3 regions of the Clostridium algidicarnis genome follow, and region 2 is predicted to be linked to each of the others. Evidence: a T-box and tRNA genes for the amino acid it is inferred to sense, from the RefSeq annotation. Region 2 holds a T-box; the other regions hold tRNA genes.
What was found. A T-box is a leader RNA that pairs with one kind of tRNA and senses whether it is charged. The one in region 2 lies ahead of thrS (threonine--tRNA ligase), so its partner is inferred to be a tRNA-Thr.

Region 1 (8,083 bases), 1.7 Mb from region 2:
ATTGAAATAGAAAACATTAATAAGTAGTAAGTTGCAATCTTTAATTTAACAGAGTGTTAAATAAAATTTAAGCCCTAGCCTTTTTGATAAAGAAACCTTTAATTTCTAAAAGGTGGTTAGTTTTTATTAGAGCAAGTAATTAAAAATAAAATATTTTTTTGAAATAAAGACACAGTGATAATTTATATTTCTGTGTCTTTATTTAGTTGCCGTTATATGTAATTATAATGATTCAAAGAGAGTTAAATATATTAATCATGATATATATTGGGTAAATTGTAGAAATATGAAGAAATATTTAGAAAAATGTAGAAGAAAAAATACTAAATTTATGTATTTTTTATTTTCTAAAGGACAGACTAGTAATATGGAGGTGTTCATTATGGACAAAAAAATAAGTAAAAAGACAACTAATTTTTTTAAAAGGGAGGGTTTTTATGTAGTACTATTTGTGTGTTTATGTATAGTAGCTACCATAGCTGTAGTAACTGTAAAAGGTAATAAATCTGATATGGATGGACCACCTAGCGTGCAGCATGAAGAAGATCTAAGACTATCTGAGGGACATGAATCAAAAGAAATAGATATAAACAATGCTCTCCAAGTAAAGGATAATAACAAAAAGTCCGAAGAAACCATAAAAGTTGAGGAAAAAAATGAGAAGGTATCATCTACAGTAGAATCAAAAGATTCAGCTGCAGTTTCTAAAAGTGTCGATACTAAATTTGAGAAGCCAGTAGAAGGATCCTTAGTAAGGCAATTCACTGAAGAAACTATATTTTGTGACACCCTTGGTACTTGGAGAACTAGATCAGGAGTAGATATTAAAGCTGATCTTGGGCAAAAGGTTTTAGCAGTATCTGATGGTGTGGTAGAAAAAGTAGATAATGACAATACAGAATTTGGAAGATATATGGTTATAGACCATAAAAATGGCTTAAAAACTTTATATTCGAATTTAGAAGATGATATTCAAATAAAGGAAGGTCAAAAAATATCTAAAGGTCAAGAAATAGGAAAGGTTGGTAAAACAGCTGGTAACTATAGTGAAGAAAAGTATGGAGATCATCTACACTTTGAAGTTTTAAAAGATAACATTAAGGTTGATCCTGAAAAGTATGTAAGCTACAAATAACAAATTCTTAGCTTAGATGAATTTCATCTAAGCTAAGAAAAACATAAGAATATTTTAAGGATTATAAGGATTAAATTAATCAAAATAAATTTATCATATACTTTCTTAGGCAGAAAGTATATGAAAAGTAATTTAAAGAAAAATAAGCGCATATTTATAAATATAGATATTAAGGAGGCAGCACTTTGAAGGACTATATAGAAGAGAGAGTGCTAGAAGTAGCCAAATATATAATTGATTCAAAATCGACTATAAGAAAAACAGCAAAAGAGTTTGGTGTTAGTAAAAGTACAATACACAAAGATATGACAGAGAGATTACCTAAAATAAATCCCGTAATTGCAAAGGAAGCAAAACTAATTTTAGATTTAAATAAATCTGAGCGTCATATAAGAGGAGGAAAAGCTACTAAATTAAAATATAAAAATGTTGAAGGATAGGCACATTCTTAGTATAATATAAAAGAAGATTCTGGATATTCTTATATGGAATAGCCGAATTAATATAAAATTGGAAAGTGGGAGTGGAAGTAGAATGTGCTTTTGGAAAACAAATATGGACATGGGCATAGATCTTGGAACAGCAACTGTATTGGTTTATGTTAGAGGTAAGGGGGTAATATTAAAAGAACCCTCAGTTGTAGCAATAGATAATAATACAAATAAGGTACTTGCTGTAGGAGAAGAAGCTAGAAAAATGATAGGTAGAACTCCAGGGAATATAGTAGCTATAAGGCCTATGAGGGATGGAGTTATATCGGATTATGATACTACAGAAAAAATGTTGAAATATTTTATAAGTGAAGCTTGTGGGAAAAGAAAGATCTCAACACCGAAGGTTGTGATTTGCATACCTTGTGAATCCACCGAAGTAGAAAAAAGAGCAGTGAAAGAGGCTGCAATGAATGCAGGTGCAAAAAAGGTCTTTCTTATAGAAGAACCACTAGCTGCAGCTATAGGCGCAGGAATTGATATAACTTTACCTAGTGGCAATATGGTTATTGATATAGGTGGTGGGACTACAGATATAGCGGTAATATCTTTAGGTGGAATAGTTGTACGTGAATCTATTAAGGTTGCTGGGGATAAATTTGATGAAGCCATAATTAAATATGTAAGGAAAAAGCATAATCTCATGATAGGAGAAAGGACAGCAGAAAATCTTAAAGTTAGTGTAGGTAGTGTATTTGTTGAAGAAGAAATTAGCGAAGATGTAAAAGGTAGAGACCTATTAACAGGGTTACCTAAAAGTGTAACTGTAACATCTTTTGAAATGAGAGAAGCTTTAATTGATACCGTCATGGTAATTTGTGAAATGACTCATGCTGTATTAGAAAAAACTCCACCTGAATTAGCATCTGATATAGCAGAAAAAGGAATAGTAATGACAGGTGGCGGATCTTTACTACATGGTTTGGACAAACTAATAGAACATGTTTCAAAAGTCCCTGTACATATTGCAGAGGATCCTGTTGGAAGCGTTGCCATTGGAACAGGAAAGATGCTCGACTTTATAGACAAACTAAATATTACATTAGATGATAATAAGGTTGAGCTAATTGACTAAAATATGATTTGAATTTAATTTACATATATTTTATTGCGTTTAAAGGACTACTCTTTTTTTATAGGGTAGCCCTATTATAATATAAAATATAATACCTAGGTTAGTTAAAGTTTTAATTTATTTAATTGCAAGGAATTAAATAATGATTCTGTTATTACGGTTGCCATATCTACAATAAAGCTTAAACGTATGGTGTTGTTAATAAAGATGTTGTCTCCATTGTTGAAATCAACTATCCCTATAATTGATGTATCACCAACATGCGGTAGAGTTTTACCTACCCCTTTACCTGGATGTAAAGGAAGATTCCTAAATTGAATTTCACCTATGGAAGACTCATCACCTAAACATGCATCTATTGCTAATATATTAGAGGTAGGATGTAGTAATTTGATATGTGAAACCTTTTCAATTAAGTTCAAAGCATGGATAGGAGAAGAAATACTACCATAAACAGGCAAGGGGAAAAGTTTATATGTTAAAAATGTACCTACAATTGGACCTAGAGAATCTCCGATACATCTATCTGTACCTACACATATTAAAATGGTGTTTTTATCTATATAATTTTTAAGTAACTTAGAAAGTTCAAAAATAGCCATATCATTCTTGTAATGAATCTTATCCTTTTTCAATATAACCGCCTCCTAATTAATTTATATGTTTAATAAAAAATAATATTACGCTACATATAAAGTGGCTATATAGAAGGATTAGGGTTTATATATTAAATTATTTAAATATTTAGTGTATAATTTATTAAAAAAATATGGATAGTATCCAAAAACATAGTATTATAGAGTAAAATGAAGTAATGAAAAATTGACTTAGGATAATGAGGTAAAATGGAGGTTGAATTTATATCTATATCTAGGTATACTAAACCTTGTCAGCCGATGCGGTATGTAAAAAGATAGAGCATTGGTAGATATGCTGGCATGGCTCAACGGTAGAGCAGCTGACTTGTAATCAGCAGGTTGTAGGTTCAATTCCTATTGCCAGCTCCACATGGAGGAATTCCCGAGTGGCTAAAGGGGGCAGACTGTAAATCTGCTGTCTACGACTTCGATGGTTCGAATCCATCTTCCTCCACCAATCCCAGGGCGCATAGCTCAGCTGGGAGAGCATCTGCCTTACAAGCAGAGGGTCACAGGTTCGAGCCCTGTTGTGCCCACCATTTTTAAAATTAAAACTATATATTTTGCTGGCATGGCTCAACGGTAGAGCAGCTGACTTGTAATCAGCAGGTTGTAGGTTCAATTCCTATTGCCAGCTCCACATGGAGGAATTCCCGAGTGGCTAAAGGGGGCAGACTGTAAATCTGCTGTCTACGACTTCGATGGTTCGAATCCATCTTCCTCCACCAAAAGACACATATGTGTCTTTTTTTTGTTGAGATGATATTGACGTAATAAATGTAATATGGTAGAATTTATTATGTTATAAAATTATATAAGCTCTTATCAAGAGAGGTGGAGGGAAAAGGGCCCTATGAAACCCGGCAACCGGCGAATAAGCCACGGTGCCAATTCCAGCAGTATAACTGCAAGATAAGAGAGAAGCGAAATAAAGTCACTTCTTTCTTGAGGGGCTTTTTTATTATGTTTTAGAAAGGAGTGAAAACTATACTAAAGAAAATTTAGTATAGGAATATTATGAAGAAACTATTTACATCAGAATCAGTAACAGAAGGACATCCTGACAAAATGTGTGACCAGATATCCGATGCCATATTAGATACAATATTATCAAAGGATCCGAATGGACGAGTAGCTTGTGAAACTATGGTAACAACAGGTATGGTAATGGTAGCTGGCGAAATATCTACGGATTGTTATGTGGATATCTCAAAAGTAGTTAGAAAAACCATAGAGGAAATAGGATATGTAAGAGCTAAATATGGATTTGATGCTGAAACTTGTTCAGTACTTACATCTATAGATGAACAATCAACTGATATAGCTATGGGAGTAGATGAAGCTTTAGAATCTAAAAATGGTACTAAAGAAGAGCTTGGAGGAATTGGTGCTGGAGACCAAGGAATGATGTTTGGATTTGCCAGTAATGAAACAGAAGAATATATGCCTCTTCCAATATCTATGGCCCATAAGTTAGCAAGAAGACTATCAGAAGTAAGAAAGAATGGAACTCTTCCTTATCTAAGGCCAGATGGAAAAACTCAAGTAACAGTAGAATATGAGGATAATAAACCTAAAAGAATCGATACTATAGTAATATCAACTCAACATAGCCCTGAGGTATCTTTAGAGCAAATAGATAAAGATTTACGCAAGTATGTAATTGAAGAAGTAGTTGAATCTAACTTATTGGACAAGGATACAAAATATTATATAAACCCAACAGGTAGATTTGTAATAGGGGGACCTCAAGGAGATTCAGGATTAACAGGAAGAAAAATAATAGTTGATACTTATGGGGGATATGGAAGACACGGTGGAGGTGCTTTTTCAGGAAAAGATCCAACTAAGGTAGATAGATCTGCAGCTTATGCAGCAAGATGGGTTGCTAAAAACTTAGTTGCAGCTGGAGTTTCTGATAAAATAGAAATTCAAGTAGCTTATGCTATAGGTGTTGCAAGACCTGTATCCATTGATGTAGATACTTTTGGGACAGGAAAAATAAGTGATGAAAAAATAATAGAAATAATTAACAATGTATTTGACTTACGACCAGCATCAATAATTAAAGAACTAGATCTAAGAAGACCAATATATAAACAGGTTGCGGCCTATGGACATTTTGGTAGAAGTGATCTAGATCTACCATGGGAAAAGTTAAATAAAGTGAATGTTATAAAAAGGTATATATAAAAATTAACCTGGATATTTTAAAATATCCAGGTTAATTTTTCGAATATGGAAATATTAAAGAATTATCTTTCCATTAATTATAACCTTTTTAATATTTATTCCATCATCAAATAGTAATAGATCGGCATCGAATCCTTCTTTAACAGAGCCTTTAAAAGTAGCTACCTTACAAAGTCTTGCAGGATTCACAGTAGCCATATTAACAATTTCGTTTAAAGGATAATCTGTGTTGTTATAAACATTTTTAACAGCCTTATCTAGAGTTAAAATAGAACCAGCAAGAGAACCAGATTTTAATCTAGCAGCGCCATTTTCAACAATGACCTTTTGTCCACCTAAAGAATAAATTCCATCTGGCATTGAACAAGCCATCATAGCATCAGTTACTAATAGTACCTTATCTAAGCCCTTTTGTTTATAGGCAACTCTTAGAGAAGGATAACTTATATGAATTCCATCTGAAATTGTTTCGGTAGTTATAGAAGAATCAAATATTGCACCAACAGTTCCAGGATTACGATGGTGAAGCCCTGTCATAGCATTATAAAGATGAGTAGAGTGGGAAATACCACATTGTATTCCTGTCATAGCCTCTTCATATGTGGCTTTAGTATGTCCCATAGAAGCAGTTATATTATTATCTCGTAGGTATGCTATAAGCTCACAAGCACCTTCTATTTCAGGGGCTATAGTAACGCTTACTACAGTATCAATATTGTCACCTACTATATCTAGAAATGTTTGAAGAAATGGGTTTTCTACAAAGTCAGGGTTTTGAGCACCAATAGCTTTTGGACTTATAAAGGGTCCTTCTAAGTGGGCTCCTAATATATTGGCGCCATCAGTGCCTTTTAGTTTAGCTTCCTTTATAGTTTCGAGAGCTTTTTTTATGTCGCTTATAGAACAAGTCATTGTAGTTGGCAAAAAGGAGGTAGTACCATATTTGGCAATAGTTTTTGAAATTATATTTAATGATTCATAACTTCCATCCATGGTATCACGCCCTCCAGCCCCATGAATATGAACATCTATAAATCCAGGAGATAAGTACAACCCTTCAGCATCGATAACATCCTTTTCATCAGTATTTTCAGGATTTATAGATGTAATTTTACCATTATGAAGTAAAACGGAACCCTCTTCTATTCTATCTTCGTATATTATTTTACAGTTTTTAATTAACATGAAATCACCTCAATAACATATATTTTAGATATATTTATTATAGGTCATGTTGATAAAAATGACCAGTTAATATAAATTAGCATGTAGCTGTTAAAAACAATAAACAACAATTAATAAATTAGATAACTTGAATTTACGTTTTATTATACTATAATTTTCATTATAACTATTTTTTTAAAATCTTTATTAAGGGTAATTGTGATATAATTACTTTAATTAAGAATTGAGTGAGGAGATTATATGGAAGAAATACAAGTCACTGTAGAAGATATAATATTTAAAAATGAAGATAATGGATATGTGGTTGCAAGAGTAGACGAAAAAGGTGATGATACAGTCATTGTAGGGTGTATACCATATATATCAGAAGGACAAAATTTAAAATTAAAAGGTGAATGGACTTTGCACAAGCAGTTTGGTAAGCAATTTAAGGTAAATGAGGCTGAGGAAATATTGCCAAATAGTTTAATTGGAATTGAACGATATTTATCTTCAGGGGTGATACTAGGAATTGGACCTGTTACAGCTAAAAAGATTGTAGATAAATTTGGAGAAAAAACTTTTGAAGTTTTAGAAAATGATATAGATAGGCTTTCTGAAATAGAAGGTATAGGAGAGAAAAAAATAGAACTTATATACGATTCTTACTTTAAGCAAAGAGAAGTGAAAAATATTATGGTGTTTTTACAAACTTATGGTGTAACACCAAATCAATGCATGAAGATATACAAAAGATTTGGAGCCGAGTCTATAAGTATTATAAAAAATAATCCATACATATTAACTGAGGAAGTTTCAGGAATAGGATTTAAATCAGCAGATAAAATATCTAGAAGTTTAGGTATAGAAATTGATTCAGAGTTTAGAGTTCAAAGTGGAATAAAACATGTAGTAAATCAATTTTGTGCTTTAGGAAATACCTACATGCCAAAAGATGAGCTTATAAAAGGTGCTTCTGAAATATTAACAGTAAAAGAAGAGTTAATAATTAAAAACATATTTGATTGTGTTATTGATGGAAAGGTTAGAGTAGAACTAATAGATGGTGTAGAGTGCGTATTTACATTACCCTATTATTATGCAGAGCTTGGTATAACAAAATCTATGCTTTCCATTGTTTTTTCAAGCTTTGATACTATAGACGTTAATATAGATAAACAAATAAAAGAATTTGAACAAGAAAACAATATGAGTTTTGCTATTTCACAAAAAGAAGCAATAAAAGGTGTAATAGATAATGGTGTGGAAATAATTACTGGGGGTCCTGGAACAGGTAAGACTACTATAATAAAATGTATCATAGATATATTTGATAAAAATGGTATGAGTGTAGTTATGGCGGCTCCAACAGGGAGGGCTGCAAAAA
Region 2 (8,083 bases):
TTAAACAAAGGGTTAACAAAGTATAAACAAAGCATCTTAAACCTTGACATAAAAAGCCATAGGTATACAATTAAACGTATAAATCACTGTAGATGACTGGTCTACTTGAATTTATTTTAAGAAAGGGGTAGATTAGATGCCAGTAGATAATATACTAGCTTTAGAAAGAAGCTCAAATGCAAAAAAAATAAGAAGAGAGGGCTTCATACCAGGAATAATTTACGGACAAGATTTTGAATCAAAATCTGTTCAATTTGATTTTCTTGAACTAAATAAACTACTAAAAGATAACACAAAGACATCTAGATTTAAAGTTAATATTGGAAATTCCAGCACAAGGTGTATAGTTAAAGAAGTTCAAAGAGACTCAGCTACTGGAAAACTTATTCACATAGATATGCAATCTATAAGTGAAAATGAAGAAATTAAGATTAAAGTACCAATTACATTTACAGGTAAAAGAATGATTGAAAGTAAAAACTTAATGATTGAAAATTACCTAACTGAATTAGAGTTAAGTGGTAAGATGAAATATATGCCAGAGGGAATTGAAATAGATGTAGAAGATAAAGAATTTGGTGATAAAATTATCGTAAGCGATATAATAATAGATTCTAATCTTGAAGTTCTTGATGATAAAGATGAAGTTGTTGCATTAGTATCTTCATCAAAACAACAAGAAATTGACGAGGATGAAACAGAAGAAGTTTTAACTCCTGAAGAATAAAGTATTTTAATGGATTTTATAGGTTATGATAAAGTAATGATTTATAAAGTTAATTATAAACAGCATATATAATAAAAAACACTATAGGGTAGATGTTAAAAAGTCTACTATATAGTGTTTTTTAGGTATTAAAATAAAAAAAGTTTTAAACTTTGATTCAAATAAGATTAAAAAGATAGGTAAATTGTTGGTAAGTATTTTAAATTTATATTTTTAGATGTATATATGGAGGATGGTATTAATATTGTAAGAGGATATGCAAAATAATACACAATAGTATAAATTTCAATATAGAAGATGTAATATTCAGATAAAACTTTATAAAACTAGTACAGATTCCAATTCTATAGATACAAAATTAGAAAAAAGATAATGCTTATTTAATTATCTATGTTATAATAAATACATACTATAACTTTGAATGTAATAAGTTTATAGTTTGTTTGTTAATGATTTTATATAATAAAGCTATATATTTAAAAAGCATGTAACATATCAGGAGGTATAAGATGAAAACTTTGACTAAAAGTTTTAAGTTGAATAATGGTATACAGATGCCTTGTTTAGGATTTGGTACTTTTGAAATTGAGAAGGATGATGCTATTAGGGCCTCCATATTAGAAGCATTAAATGTCGGATATAGGCATATAGACACTGCATCTATGTATAAAAACGAAGAGGGAATAGGAAATGCAATTAAAGAAAGTGATGTTTTAAGAAGAGAGATTTTTTTAACAAGTAAGGTTTGGAATGGGGATCATGGCTATGATAGTACCCTTAAAGCTTTTGAAGCTTCCCTTAAAAAACTTAAAACAGACTATTTAGATTTATACCTAATACATTGGCCTAAAGATTTAAATAAAGAAACATGGAAAGCTTTAGAAAGGCTTTATGATGAAAAGCTTATAAGAGCCATAGGGGTTAGTAATTTTAAAGTACATCATTTAAATGAAATTATGGCAAAAGCTAATATATGTCCTATGGTAAATCAAGTTGAATTTCATCCTCAGCTTCAAAATAAAGAGGTTTTAGATTTTTGTCTAAAAAGTAATATCCAGTTAGAAGCCTGGGGACCACTTATGCAAGGTGAAGTCTTCTCAATAGATCTTATGAAAGATCTTGCGATTAAATATAATAAAACCATATCACAAATTACATTAAGATGGGATATTCAAATGGGAGTTGTAGCAATACCTAAATCAGTAACTCCAAGTAGAATAAAAGAAAACACAGAGATATTTGATTTTGAGATCTCTTTAGAGGATATGGAAAAGATAGCTTCTTTGAACAAAGAAGAAAGAATTGGGCCTGACCCAGATGAAATTACTTTTTAACCTATTAATTAAGCCATTTTAAAAATATATCTTAATACAATTGAGAATTCCATTTGAAAATTTAAATGGAATTCTCAATTTTTTTTAATTAAGATATGTGAAAATATAGCAGCATATAGTTAAGTCATGCTCCACGTACTTATGTGGTAAATTTTCATTAACTAATATTTGAATATTAACCTACCTATAACGGCAGCATCCTTTTTTGATAAAAGCCACTTGTTAGTAACGGTATCATCAAAATAGTATAAAGCGCCATTACTTGGGTCAGACCCATATAAAGCTTCTTTAGCAGCTCTTTTTGAATCTTCAGAAGCTGGTTTATTTATAAAACCATTCATAGTAGGTGTAAACTGATAATATCCATCACTTTTATCGAAAATTACATCTTTTATTGAGGATGGAAATATATCGCTTTTAATCCTATTTAAAATTACTGCGGCAACGGCTACTTTTGCACTATAAGGTTCTGATTCTGATTCTGCTGTTACAAGTCTAGATAATAAATCTAGATCTTCATTAGAATAGTTAACTATAGGATTTTTATTTTCAATTGGAGGGTTTGGCTTTTTACTTGGTGGATTTACTATAGCAGGTCCTCCATTTGGTATAGTTAATACTTGATTTGGATATATTAAGTCTGTATATATGTTGTTTGCAAATCTTAAATTATCAATGGATATACCATATTTCTTTGCTATTTTAAATAAGCTATCTCCAGATTTAATGGTATACTCTGTAGAATTTACATATAGCTTTTGACCAGGGTATATTAATGAAGATTTAAGACTATTGTCATTCATTATAGTATTATATGGAACATTAAATAACCTTCCTATTTTAAAAAGTGAATCACCACTTTGCACGGTATATGTAGCAGCTTGTACATAGTTAGAAGTAGATATCAAAACTAATAAACTACCCGCTAGTACTTTTGATTTTAAAGATTTTAATCTCATTTATGATCCATCCTTTCATTATTTTAGATTTAAGGGTAGTGTAACAAAGGTTTGTACATAAAATCTATAGTAGATAGGTGGCATCAGTGGGCATATGTGGTTAAAAGGTTTTAGTTATTATAAAGGTATTTTGTACCATGTATTGATATTATATTATACACCAATATTTTATTTTTACTTATTTACATAAATAGTATTGACATTATATTATAACGTGATATAATTTTGTACAATATTAAAAATATAAATACAGTGAAGAGAACAGTAGGTTGGATAGAAATTTAAAGAGATAGGATACCTTGGCTGAAAGTATTCTTAAATAAAATCAACCGAATACCATCTCTGAGTAGAGTGCTGAAATATATAGTAAGCATTTCCGTGTACTAGCGTTAATAGTTTCGAGGGGGTACAAATTTTTTAGAAAGTTTGTTACCAATTTGGGTGGAAACGCGTTTACTCGTCCCATTTCTGGGAGGAGTTTTTATTTTACAAAAAAATAAATTCAAGTAAATTAATATAGATTAAAGAAGGAGGATTATTATGATTAAGGTTACACTAAAAGATGGAAGTATTATAGAGGTTGAAAAAGGAACAAAGGTAAGTGAAATCGCAAAAAGCTTAAGTCAAGGTCTTTATAAAAAAGCATTATCAGCTAAAATAAATGGAAAAAGATCTGAGCTTATGGCTGAAATAAACGAGGATTGTAAATTAGAAATATTAACTTTTGAAGATGATGATGGGAAATGGACATTAAGACATACTGGATCTCACATTTTGGCTCAGGCAGTTAAAAGATTATACCCACAGGTTAAATTAGCAATAGGACCTGCTATAGAAAATGGATTTTATTATGATTTTGAAGCGGACTTTTCTTTTACACCAGAAATATTAGAAAAAATAGAAAAAGAAATGCAAAAGATAATAAAAGAAGATTTAGAATTAGAAAGATTTGAGCTTCCAAGATCAGAAGCTATCGAGTATGTAAGGAATAAAGATGAAGATTATAAGGTAGAATTAATACAAGACTTACCAGAGGATTCTATTATATCATTTTACAAGCAAGGTGAGTTTGTCGACTTATGTGCAGGTCCTCATGTACCTTCTACTAAAAAGGTTAAAGCAGTTAAATTGTTGTCTCTTGCAGGAGCTTATTGGAGAGGTGACGAAAAAAAGAAAATGCTTCAAAGAATATATGGAACAGCTTTTGCAAAACAAAGCGAGCTTGAAGCATACCTAAATATGTTAGAAGAAGCTAAAAAAAGAGATCATAGAAAGATAGGTAAGGAGCTCGGACTTTTTGCGATGCATGAAGAGGGTCCAGGATTCCCATTCTTTTATCCTAAAGGAATGGTCCTAAGAAATCTTTTAGAAGATTACTGGAGAGAGGTTCATAGAAAAGCAGGATATGATGAGATAAAAACTCCTATTATATTAAGCGAATCTTTATGGCATCAGTCAGGACACTGGGATCACTATAAAGAAAATATGTATTTTACAAAGATAGATGAGGAAGACTTTGCAATAAAACCTATGAATTGTCCTGGATCTATATTAGTATATAAAGATAGTATGCATTCTTATAAAGAGTTACCAATAAGACTTGCAGAGCTTGGCCTTGTTCATAGACATGAACTTTCAGGTGCTTTACACGGACTTATGAGAGTTAGATGTTTTACTCAAGATGATGCTCATATATTCATGACTAAAGATCAAATTACAGATGAAGTTGTAGATGTTATTAAATTAATTGATGAATTTTATAAGAAATTTGGATTTGATTATTTTGTAGAACTTTCAACTAGACCAGAAAACTCTATGGGAAGCGATGAGGATTGGGAACTTGCAACAAATGGTCTTAAGTTAGCTTTAGATAAAGCTGGGCTTAAATACAAGATAAATGAAGGCGATGGAGCATTTTATGGTCCTAAGATAGACTTCCACTTAAGAGATTGTATAGGAAGAACTTGGCAGTGTGGAACAGTACAATTAGATTTCCAAATGCCTGAAAGATTTGATATTTCCTATATAGGTGCAGATTCAGAAAAGCATAGACCAGTTATGGTACACAGAGTTGTATTTGGAAGCATTGAAAGATTTATAGGTATATTAATAGAACACTTTGCTGGAGCATTCCCAACATGGCTTTCACCAGTACAAGTTAAGGTATTACCTATATCTGAGAAATTCCATGACTATGCAAAACAAGTTGAAAAACAACTTAAAGAAAAAGATATAAGAGTTGAAACTGACTTTAGAGCTGAAAAGATTGGTTACAAAATTCGCGAAGGACGTATGGAAAGAGTACCTTATCTATTAATAGTAGGTGAAAAAGAAGTAGAAAATAATGAAGTTTCAGTTAGAAGTAGAAAAAATGGAGACGAAGGTGTTTCATCACTAGATAGCTTTATAGAAAAGATACAAAAAGAAGTAGATAGTAAAGAAAATTATTTAGTTGAAGTCTAAAAAGTAAATAGAGTATAATAAAAAGCGACTCTAGGGTCGCTTTTTATTAATATTCATAAGTTTTTATATTTTCACATAAAGATATATTTAAAGGCTTATCTTCTATTACCTTTTTATATGAACATAAAAATTCATTTAGTTCTAAATCCTTAAGGTTTATGGCATTACTGCTTCTAAGAATTACATTTTCTTTATCTAAGATTATATCTACCTTATTAGAATTATTGGATATAGAATAGGTACTAACCACTTTTGAATTTAGGCTGTTCTTATATTTTTCATTAAATCCTATAGCCTTCCTTATATTCTCATAGTCCGACTCTATTGGCATTTCAGAAAAGTTTAGACCTAAACTTTTCATTTGAGCTTCTATATCTTTAGGATCTAAACCATACCTTTTCATCATTTCTTTTTGAATGTTAAAAAGTTTTTCAGAAGAAATCGAGTTCTTATCCATATATTCTTTGATTTTTGAAGAAAATGCTGCTATAGATAATTCGCCTTGAGATAAAGAATAATATAGATCATATATATATTGTTCAAAATTATCTATATCCTTTTCCCTAGCTTTATTTTTAAGTTCATTAAAATCAACAATTCTATCATCTTTATTATCAGTCATCTTAAATCCTCCTTAGTTACTCTATTATACTATGCTTAAATACATTATAATAGTATACAACATATATTTAAAGTAATTATTGCATCCACGCTGTTTTAAATATATAACTTAATTAATTGTAATAGTTTAAAGGAGAGGTTAATTTGGGTATAGTATTATATAAAGATGGTAAGATAGAAAAAAACAAAAGATATAAAGAAATAAAAAGTGGAGATGCAGTATTATATTTAACAGACGTATATGAAGATATGTTCACTAAAAGGAGTTCAAATATTAATTTTAGCAGGGACATAGAGATAAAAGATAAAAATAAGATAGTTATTAATATGCCTTATGTAGATGAATTAAATAAAAAAAGAGTTGAGGCTGTACTTGAAGATGGATTAGTATCCTTATATTTTAAAGAAAAAGGGTTCATAGAATTTATAGAAGAAAAGATAAGTAGGAATAAGGAAATAGATTATAAAACTGTGTTTTTGTCATTATTTCAGTTCCTTATGTTAAGTTATGATCAGAAGCTAATAAAGCTAGAAGATGATGTGGAAATTAGGTTCGAAGATGCTGTAGCTAAAGATAGTATACAACTTGAATCGCTTTTAAAGGATAAGAAGAAAATATATATGATTAAAAGATGCACTAATTATTATAAGTCTATACTAGTTTATCTTGAAGATGAATTTAATGATATTAAACTTTATGATAAATTATTTTTTTCTTTTCAAGATACATTAAATCTAGCTGAAAATGTTGAGTCTTCTATATATTCTTGTATAGATATTTACAACTCAATATATTCTAATAGAATGAATAAGACTATGGAACTTTTAACATTTATAACGGTGATGTTGCTTCCAGCTAGTATATTATCAGGAATATTTGGTATGAATTTTAAGTTTATGCCATTATTAGATCATCCACAAGGATTTTATATAACTGTAGCTGTCATGATGTCAGCTGTAGCATTTGGTATAATATACTTTTTTACAAATAGAAAGAGACGATAAAAAATTATGGAGTATTTAGTTCGTTATATAATAATCAATTACATATTATTCTACAAAAGATGCAGGTAGTTAAAAAAGTGTCAATCATATATTGTATATAAGTTTTTAATAAAAGCAGCCTAATTCTGAGCCGACCCCTAAAAGTTAGACCTAAAAATCTAGCAATTGGAGGTCGGTTTTTTATGGCAAAATATGATTATGAATTCAAGAAAAGAATTGTAAATTCATACATGAATGGTGAAGGGGGAAAAAACTTTTTAGCAAATAAGTATGGTGTAAAATCTTCTCGAGATGTTATGAAATGGGTAAACGATTTTAGAATTGCTGGTCCTGATGCTTTACGACCCAAAAGAAAGGGGCGCCGTTCCAAAGTGTCTAAGCCAAAGGAAAGTAAACTCACAAATATTGAAAATGTAAGCAATAATTCAGAGTATTTAAAACAACTTGAAGATGAAAATCTCAAGTTAAGAATAGAGAATTCCTATTTAAAAGAACTGAGGAGGCTGCGTTTAGAGGAGGAAACTCTTCTGAAAAAAAAGCGAGAATCATCCACAGCCTCCGCGGAGATTTCAAACTGAAAGATATTCTCGCATTCACAGGTTTTCCTAAAGCAACATATATGTACTGGCAAAAACGCTTTGATAGAGAAAATCCAAATGAAGATCTTGAGCAAAGAATCCTTGAAATTAGAAAAGAAAACAAAGATTTTGGTTATCGTCGGATTTATGGAGAATTAAGAAAACAGGGACTCATTGTAAACAAAAAACGTGTTCAAAGAGTTGTTCAAAAGCTTGGGCTACAAGTTTCTTCGTTTACCAGAAAAAGCCGTAAATACAGTTCTTATAAAGGCAAGGTGGGCAAGGTTGCTCCGAATAGAATTCACAGGAGATTTGATACTCATATTCAACACCAAAAGATTACAACAGACACCTCTGAATTTAAGTATTATGATATAGATGACAAAGGAAGAATGA
Region 3 (8,083 bases), 490 kb from region 2:
CGCTGATTTGCCACCTGTAGATAATATAAGCTTTTTACAAGTAAAACTTTCACCTGAAGATGAAGTTATGGAAAATCCATTTTTAGATGGAGTTATTTTAGTAACTTTGTTTTCAAGATATATAGGAATAGCTTTATCATCTAATGACATTCTTAGTATATCCAGTACTGAAGTTGATTGCAAAGACATAGGATACATCTTTCCATGGTCTAATAGCGTTAGGGGAAGCCCCATAGAGTAAAAGGTACTTATGGTATCTTCTACTGTGAAACTATCTAACACAGCATTAAAAAGCTTTGAATCTTCACTATGATAAGTTAGGTAAGGAGAAACTATATTTTTATTTGTTATATTACATCTACCATTTCCAGTAGTTAAAATCTTTTTTCCTATTCTATTGCTACCTTCTAAAATAGCAACATCGTGACCGAGGTCCTTAGCTATTATGGCTGAAAATATGCCAGAGGCACCTCCGCCTATTATTAAAGTATCATGATATATCATGCGAGTCCTCTCTTTCATCTTTTATAGTTATATTTGAATTAAGGCCTTTTATATAAAGAAGATTTTTTCTATCTTCTTTAACATTGAATTTTTTTCTTAAATTATCCACTTCATCTATATTAATATCAGTATAAATTACACCTTCAATATCTGACAATGAGGTTATTATATTACCTAAAGGATCTATAATCATAGAGTCACCTGAGTAATATGTGTTACCAAACATGCCAACCTTATTTACTCCAGCTATATAGCATTGATTTTCTATAGCTCTAGCCTTTAATAAGGTTATCCAAGCATCCTTTCTTTTCTGAGGCCAATTAGCAATGACTAATATAATATTGGCCTTTTTGCTTAGGATTTGGTAAAGTTCAGGAAATCTTAAATCATAACAGATGGTACTACCTATTATAAGGTCTTCTAATCTAGTTAGAATAAACTCATCTCCACCTTTGTAATACATAGACTCTTTACCATAAGAAAATGGGTGGATTTTTGAATACTTGCTTAGTATGGTTCCATATTTTGATATGATAACTAAATTATTTAATCCCTTATCTCCATGGTATTCTATATATCCAAAGGCTAAATTAATATTGTATTCCAAAGCTTTAGTAGAAAACCAAGATACTGAAGATGAATCTAAAAGAGGCCCTTCAAGCATATCTTTTAAATTCATAGAAAATCCAGTAAGAGTCATTTCAGGAAAAATTAAAAGATCAATAGAATCTTTATTAGCATCTTTTAAAAGTTTTTCAACCTTAAGCATATTTAAATGTTTATCTTCAAAGATTATATCCATTTGAGCTAAACCAATCCTCATAATTTCACCTCGTATATTCATATTGAAACCCATGTTGCTAAAAGCATTCATATTATTATAAATATAATTTTACAATAGGTTAAGAATAAAGACTAGAGTAATTAATAATCTTAACAATATATTAAAACATAAATTCAAATAATAGGGTATACTTATATTAATATATAAATAAAATGTAAGCTTAATAAATTTTATAAAAATGTTTTGATCTAATTCAGTTATAATAACTAAAAGATTGGAGGAATAAAGATGGAAGCTAAAGATTTTATGAAATACAAGAATTGGGTAGTTGTTGGAGATGTCTTAAATGATGGTAAGTATGCAAATAAGATATTAAAAAAGTTAAAAGAAAATGATTATAATGTTGAAGGAGTTACCTATAAGTCAGAAATGGATGGTGCTTATAAAACATTGAAAGAAGTAACCTATACCATAGGGGTATTAGATCTTTGCATAAATCCTATAAAAGGAATAGATATAGTAAAAGAAGCTCATGAAATGGGTATAAAAAATATTCTTATACAACCAGGTGCAGAAAGTGACGAAATAATAGACTTTTGCAATCAAAATGATATTATAGCAATAAAAGGTTGTGCTCTAGTAGAACTTTCTAAAATGGAATAAAGACTTTTAATATATCTATGAACAATAACTAAACATAAGATATATTTAATGGGCTTTATGGCTTTTAAAGGGCTATAAGGCCTTTAAAATGACAAAAACAGATGAAATATAAAGTAATTAAAAAATAAATGTTGACAGAAACAGATTTATTATGTATTATAGTCTATGTCAGGTTTCCCAATAAGCAACCGACAAGTAATATGAGGCTCCTTGGTCAAGCGGTTAAGACACCACCCTTTCACGGTGGTATCAGGGGTTCAATTCCCCTAGGAGTCACCATGTATTATGGGCGCATAGCTCAGCTGGGAGAGCATCTGCCTTACAAGCAGAGGGTCACAGGTTCGAGCCCTGTTGTGCCCACCATTTTATATGAATATGGCCTAGTAGCTCAGTTGGTTAGAGTGCCGGCCTGTCACGCCGGAGGTCGAGGGTTCGAGTCCCTTCTGGGTCGCCATATAAAATATAAAATAAAACATAATACAATACTTAATGAGGCTCCTTGGTCAAGCGGTTAAGACACCACCCTTTCACGGTGGTATCAGGGGTTCAATTCCCCTAGGAGTCACCATATATAATGGGCGCATAGCTCAGCTGGGAGAGCATCTGCCTTACAAGCAGAGGGTCACAGGTTCGAGCCCTGTTGTGCCCACCATTATATACGGCCTAGTAGCTCAGTTGGTTAGAGTGCCGGCCTGTCACGCCGGAGGTCGAGGGTTCGAGTCCCTTCTGGGTCGCCATTTGCTGGCATGGCTCAACGGTAGAGCAGCTGACTTGTAATCAGCAGGTTGTAGGTTCAATTCCTATTGCCAGCTCCATAAAAAAAAGACTTCTAATTTTTAGAAGTCTTTTTTTTATGTTATTTTATTTAAGTTTTTTGATACTCTTATATCTTCGCAATAAAACTTATTTATATCGAAGTTCCCAAGAAGCCTTGAGGTTATTCTTTCTGAGTATTGTTGAAGGAGTTGTTCTAAGGTTAAATTAGTTGATATTATCATTCTTTTTTTAGTAAGTAACCTCTTATTTAAAAGATTAAACAGTTCTGCTCTTGTAAAGTCTGTAATTGATTCTGAACCTAAATCATCTATTACAAGTAAATCACAGTTAAATATTAATTCTTCTAAAATCTTATTTGAATTAAATTTAAGATCTCGAAGATCTTTTATTAATTCATCAGATGTCTTATATACTACAAGATACCCTTTATCAAGAAGTTCTTTTGCTATGCAGGTAGACAAGAATGTCTTACCAGTGCCAGAATTGCCATAAAATAAAAGGTTATCTGAGTGAGATTTAAAATTATCTATATATGCTAAAGATCTATCATAAATCTTTTCTATGTTTTTTCTTGGAGTATCTTTTTCATTACCTATTTTATGAGTAGGATACAAATTAAAATCAAAAGACTTAAAGTTGTTTGTTCGTGTAAGCTCTTGTAGCTGAGAATCTTTATAATGAAGTTGTATTAATTTTTGTTTATAACAAGTGCATTTAGAAGCGCCTATAAATCCAGTATCTTTGCATTTAGGACATCTATAATTTAGATTTAAATAATTAAGACTATATCCTAAAGTTACTAGCATTTCTGACTTTTTTACTCTAAGATCTGTGATAGAGGATTTAAGGTTATTTAGATATTCATCCCTATTATCAATATCTTTCATAGAACTAATTGCAAGCTCAACAGAAAGTTTACCTATTTTATTTTCTATATCTAATATTCTAGGATCTCTTTTTTCGATTTCAGCCCTTCTTTTTTTAAGAGCCTTTTTCTCTTCTTCTTGAATATTTTCATATATTCTAATTACAGATTCTTGATATCCTTTAATCATCCTTATCCCATCCTAACAATTTTCTTTCTAATTCATCAAAGTCATAGGTTCTTTGTTCGAAATTATTGAAGTTACTATTTTTACTATTTTTGTTGTTGTTATTATAGTTATTATTATTGTAGTTGTTATTATTACCTTTGTTATAAGTTGATGCTCTTTTTAGGTCCTTTGCAGCAATATCTTCTAAAGTTTTTATATTATCTTTGTTCCAACTAGAGAGTATACCATCAATATATTTAAAGTCGGCTCTATTTAATCTTTCAAAGCAAATAGTACAAGCTTTTTCAATTATTTCAATAGAAAACTTATACTGATTTACCCATTTACTAAGCATTTCCTCTTGAGGTTTCATTATATCAGCATCTTTTATGCCCAAGTAATCTAATATCTGTCTATATTTAATCCATTTATCTTCATGTCTTTTAATATATAATTGGGCATCTTCTATAGTTTTTATGCCAGCATCAAACCATGACAGAGCAACCTTTTCGAAGTACCTATAATCTGTTTTACCTTTGGATATACAATATTGAATAAGTAAAAATATCATTTCAAGAGAAAAGTTTAAGTCTTTTTCCCATCCTATATAGGTAGACATTTCTTTTGGAGATAAAGGTCTTGATAGAAGCTTTTCTATTTCTTGCAACATATCCTTTACGGAAGAATTGTTTAATTCTTCTAAAAGACTTACTTTAGAAGTGGCTTGATCCTCTCCAAGATTAATAAATTCTATATTAAAATTGCCCATTTTATCTATTGGAATAATCTTCAAGACGCCTTCGTCATTCCAATAATTTAGAGCGTTCATTATATCTGATTCTAATAAGTTTAAAGCGGAGGCAAGGATGGTAGAATTTACTCCAAGTTCTCCAGAAACACTGTATTTTAATAATAATAAATACACTTTTATAAATTCGCCTCTAGCTTTTGGCATATAACTTTCTATAAAAATGTTACTTACAGGGGTAGTGCTTAAAGCTGTATTTTTAAGCATGAAGGTACTCATTAAATCCCAACCTTTCTAAAGTGCAATACTGATTTAGATTGCTCTAATAATTTTATAGTAAAGCTATGATTATGTAAATAGTAACACAAAATGTTTACATATGAATATTTTTATGATAAATAGGGTAAAGTAAAAGGGACTGTATAAAAATGAAGATTAAATATACCTTAAAGTCTTCCATAAAGAAAGGAATACAAAAATGAAGAAAAGATATATTAGTATCATAAAAACTTCAATTATTATATCACTGTTTATAATTCCACTTTTAGTTATATACATAAATTCGGGATATAATCTAGCTTATGCAGCATATGTTGAAGGTAACTGCGTAGCTTATTATAAAGATAAAGAAAAAGTTATAGATATTTACAATAAGATCTTAGATAAAAATAAAGATATAAAAATAAATGAAGGCATAAAATTTGAAAGGATTATTACGAAAACTTCATCCTTAAATAACTATGATAGCATAGTTTCAAATATAAAAGCTAGTTTAGATAAAGAAGTAGATTGTTTAGTTTTGAAGATAGATGAGATAAATTTAGGTATATTAAGGGATAAAGATAGATGTGAAGATTTATTTAATTTAGTAAAAGAGCACTATATAAGGGTAAATGATTTAAATAAAGAAGATATAATAAATACATCTATAAATAATAATATATATTACATACCTTACAGAGCTTATGAGTCTCAAATAAAGACACCAGAGGAGATATATAAGGTAATAAAAGAATTGGATAGTAGCAAGGAAAATCCAATAATGTCTGTAAATATTATTGGTATAAAAAATGATATAGAAGATATAAAAGAGGATACAACCATTAAAAGTACAGATGAATATTATATGGGTGAATTTAAAGTACAGGAGTTAGGAAAGCAAGGTAAAAGACGTATAGAAAAGCAAGTAAACATTACAAATGCAAAGGTAATATCAGAAACTATGATAAAAGAGGAAATAATAGAAGCACCGAAAAATAAGGTAATACTTAAAGGAACTAAAAATCCTATAGGAACTACTATTTCATTTCTAGAAAGGCCATCTAGAGGAGCAATAACATCTAACTTTGGTGCAAGATGGAACAATGAAAGTCATCATGGAGTAGATATTGCAGGAAATACAGGAGACCCTATAGGGGCCGCCCTAGATGGAGTAGTTAATAAGGTAGGGTATGATAATATCTATGGTAAATATATAAAGATAGATCATGGCAAGGGCATAGAAACATTATACGGACATTGTAGTTCAATAAGTAAAGGTCAAGGGGACACTATTAAAAAAGGGGATGCTATAGGCAGGGTTGGAAGTACAGGAAGAAGTACAGGACCACATATTCACTTTGAATTAAGGTTAAATGGAAAGGCTGAGAATCCCATGACCTATATGAAATAACCAAATATAAGTGTTTAACTCCTTCTTATTATAGGTAAAATGGTATTAAGGTATTTAATCTAATACCAAAGAGCGTACATTTTATAAACGATCAAGTGAGTCTTAGAAGAACTTATCCAGGGGCGTAGCAGCCGTCATCCCCCACCTTGAAGAGGATAGGGGTGTTACAGATGGTAGCCATCGGATAAAAGATATTAATAGAGGGAGATGAAAGGTTATGGCAGATAAGTTAAAAAAGTGTTTAGTAACGTACAATTATGGTAGTGATGAAATAAAAAAGATGGAAGAGCTGGGTTATGAAATAATAGTTAAAAAGGAACATAAATTAACCTACGACACGGAGCTTGAAGACGTAGAAGTTTTAGTTTGTTATGATCCTTTTGAGAGCTTAGATATACTAAAGATGAAAAGATTAAAATGGATACAATTATCCAGTATTGGAATAGATCAGTTACCAAAAGATAAAGTTATAGAAAATAATATAATAGTAACAAATAACAGAGGGGGATATAGCATACCTATGGGTGAGTGGGTAGTGCTAAGCATATTACAAATTTATAAAAAACAAATGGATATGCTTAAAAACAGATTAGATAAGACATGGAAGATGGATACATCTTTACTAGAATTTTATGGTAAGAATGTAGTGAATGTAAAAAGAGGATATTAAATAGGCCATATTATAGGGGTAAAAAATATCAGGTTCCTTATTAAGTTTAGAGGTGGCAAGTTTAGTTGCAACCTCTTTTTAGAATTATGGTAAAAGTTTATTTATATTTATTATTCCATTTCCTTGACTAGATTTTGATATAGGTGCAAGTTCTGAGGATACCTTTATTAAAGATAACAAGTCTTTAAAGGTTAAGGAAGGGTTGTTTTCAAAAAGCAAAGCACATACACCTGATACATAAGCTACGGCACATGAGGTTCCAGTGTAAGAAGTGTATGGAATCTCCAAGGTTTTAGGGTATAGCTTTTTTCCATTTCTTTCAGAAATATACTCTGTATCAGTATTTAAAGAACATAAATCAACGCAGTTAGCAGCTATATCTGGTTTACCTATTTTTTTATTACCATTAGAAGAAGAAAATCTGAATTCTTTTATACTATCTTGAATATTAACACCAGATACGGTTATGCAGTGAGGTATTAAACCAAGACCAATAATGGTTTCTTCGTCTACATTTATGCTCCCGGAAGGAACTATAGGTACTAAACCAATCTTTATACATTTTTCAAATAGTATAGAAAAACAATTAATTATAAATGGGTTATATTCTAAAATTTCAAAGGGCAAGCACAAAACCTTTATATTATCTTTTTGAGACCTAGTTAAAATATCATCTATAGCAAACAATATGTCAGAAACGTAGGCTCTACCAAAGCGATTAAATGCTTTATAACAATATATAAGTGAATTTTCTGCAATACCTTTAAATTTACCTTCAGAACTATGACCACTACCTGAAATTAAGCCAGATATAAAGGTACCATGACCATTATCATCATAAGGATACTTAAATCCATCTAAAATATCTAAAAAATATTTAATCTTATTTTTAGGTAATAAAAGATCAGGGTGAGGGTAAATGCCACTATCTACGAGCCCTATACCTACATTCTTACCTGTGAGGTTATAGGTATCGCCAATATAAGCTTTATTAGAATGAATTACGCTTCTTCCACAAAGGAAGGCAAAACTATCAAAGGTTATAAATGAAACTTCGGGATATTCGGATAGTCTCAATATTAATAAAGGAGATATAGAAGCAGAAATTATATCAATGTTGTAAATAGACTTTAAAACTTTTCCACCACCAGATTTTATCCTCTTTTCTATATTTTCTTGAAGGTTTTTACAATGAATTATAACCCTATAATTTTTATATAAGTTTATATCT

Region 1: it encodes a tRNA-Thr, which carries the amino acid that the T-box ahead of thrS (threonine--tRNA ligase) is inferred to sense. The anticodon was not compared.
Region 3: it encodes a tRNA-Thr, which carries the amino acid that the T-box ahead of thrS (threonine--tRNA ligase) is inferred to sense. The anticodon was not compared.

What each region holds. Positions count from the first base shown of each region.
Region 1 covers NZ_JNLN01000001.1:2,145,208-2,153,290, forward strand. Annotated here, with positions in the region: gene spoIID (stage II sporulation protein D) at 1-27, shown strand, start outside; gene BV55_RS0110195 (M23 family metallopeptidase) at 383-1,135, shown strand; gene spoIIID (sporulation transcriptional regulator SpoIIID) at 1,321-1,575, shown strand; gene mreB (rod shape-determining protein) at 1,670-2,701, shown strand; gene yyaC (spore protease YyaC) at 2,806-3,336, opposite strand; tRNA gene BV55_RS0110215 (tRNA-Thr) at 3,634-3,708, shown strand; tRNA gene BV55_RS0110220 (tRNA-Tyr) at 3,712-3,796, shown strand; tRNA gene BV55_RS0110225 (tRNA-Val) at 3,803-3,878, shown strand; tRNA gene BV55_RS0110230 (tRNA-Thr) at 3,905-3,979, shown strand; tRNA gene BV55_RS0110235 (tRNA-Tyr) at 3,983-4,067, shown strand; SAM riboswitch class I at 4,159-4,258, shown strand; gene metK (methionine adenosyltransferase) at 4,357-5,532, shown strand; gene nagA (N-acetylglucosamine-6-phosphate deacetylase) at 5,587-6,717, opposite strand; gene recD2 (SF1B family DNA helicase RecD2) at 6,958-8,083, shown strand, end outside.
Region 2 covers NZ_JNLN01000001.1:471,576-479,658, reverse strand. Annotated here, with positions in the region: gene BV55_RS0102335 (50S ribosomal protein L25) at 137-727, shown strand; gene BV55_RS0102330 (aldo/keto reductase) at 1,237-2,061, shown strand; gene BV55_RS0102325 (cell wall hydrolase) at 2,223-3,020, opposite strand; T-box leader at 3,264-3,488, shown strand; gene thrS (threonine--tRNA ligase) at 3,561-5,483, shown strand; gene BV55_RS0102315 (DUF3867 domain-containing protein) at 5,530-6,105, opposite strand; gene BV55_RS0102310 (CorA family divalent cation transporter) at 6,249-7,109, shown strand; one part of gene BV55_RS15235 (IS3 family transposase) at 7,292-7,631, shown strand; one part of gene BV55_RS15235 (IS3 family transposase) at 7,631-8,083, shown strand, end outside.
Region 3 covers NZ_JNLN01000001.1:964,400-972,482, reverse strand. Annotated here, with positions in the region: gene BV55_RS0104890 (BaiN/RdsA family NAD(P)/FAD-dependent oxidoreductase) at 1-504, opposite strand, end outside; gene BV55_RS0104885 (carbon-nitrogen family hydrolase) at 491-1,327, opposite strand; gene BV55_RS0104880 (CoA-binding protein) at 1,577-1,951, shown strand; tRNA gene BV55_RS0104875 (tRNA-Glu) at 2,156-2,230, shown strand; tRNA gene BV55_RS0104870 (tRNA-Val) at 2,239-2,314, shown strand; tRNA gene BV55_RS0104865 (tRNA-Asp) at 2,329-2,405, shown strand; tRNA gene BV55_RS0104860 (tRNA-Glu) at 2,445-2,519, shown strand; tRNA gene BV55_RS0104855 (tRNA-Val) at 2,528-2,603, shown strand; tRNA gene BV55_RS0104850 (tRNA-Asp) at 2,612-2,688, shown strand; tRNA gene BV55_RS0104845 (tRNA-Thr) at 2,692-2,766, shown strand; gene BV55_RS0104840 (ATP-binding protein) at 2,803-3,783, opposite strand; gene BV55_RS0104835 (DnaD domain protein) at 3,776-4,789, opposite strand; gene BV55_RS15045 (peptidoglycan DD-metalloendopeptidase family protein) at 4,989-6,182, shown strand; gene BV55_RS0104825 (Rossmann-fold NAD(P)-binding domain-containing protein) at 6,400-6,852, shown strand; gene BV55_RS0104820 (S8 family serine peptidase) at 6,937-8,083, opposite strand, start outside.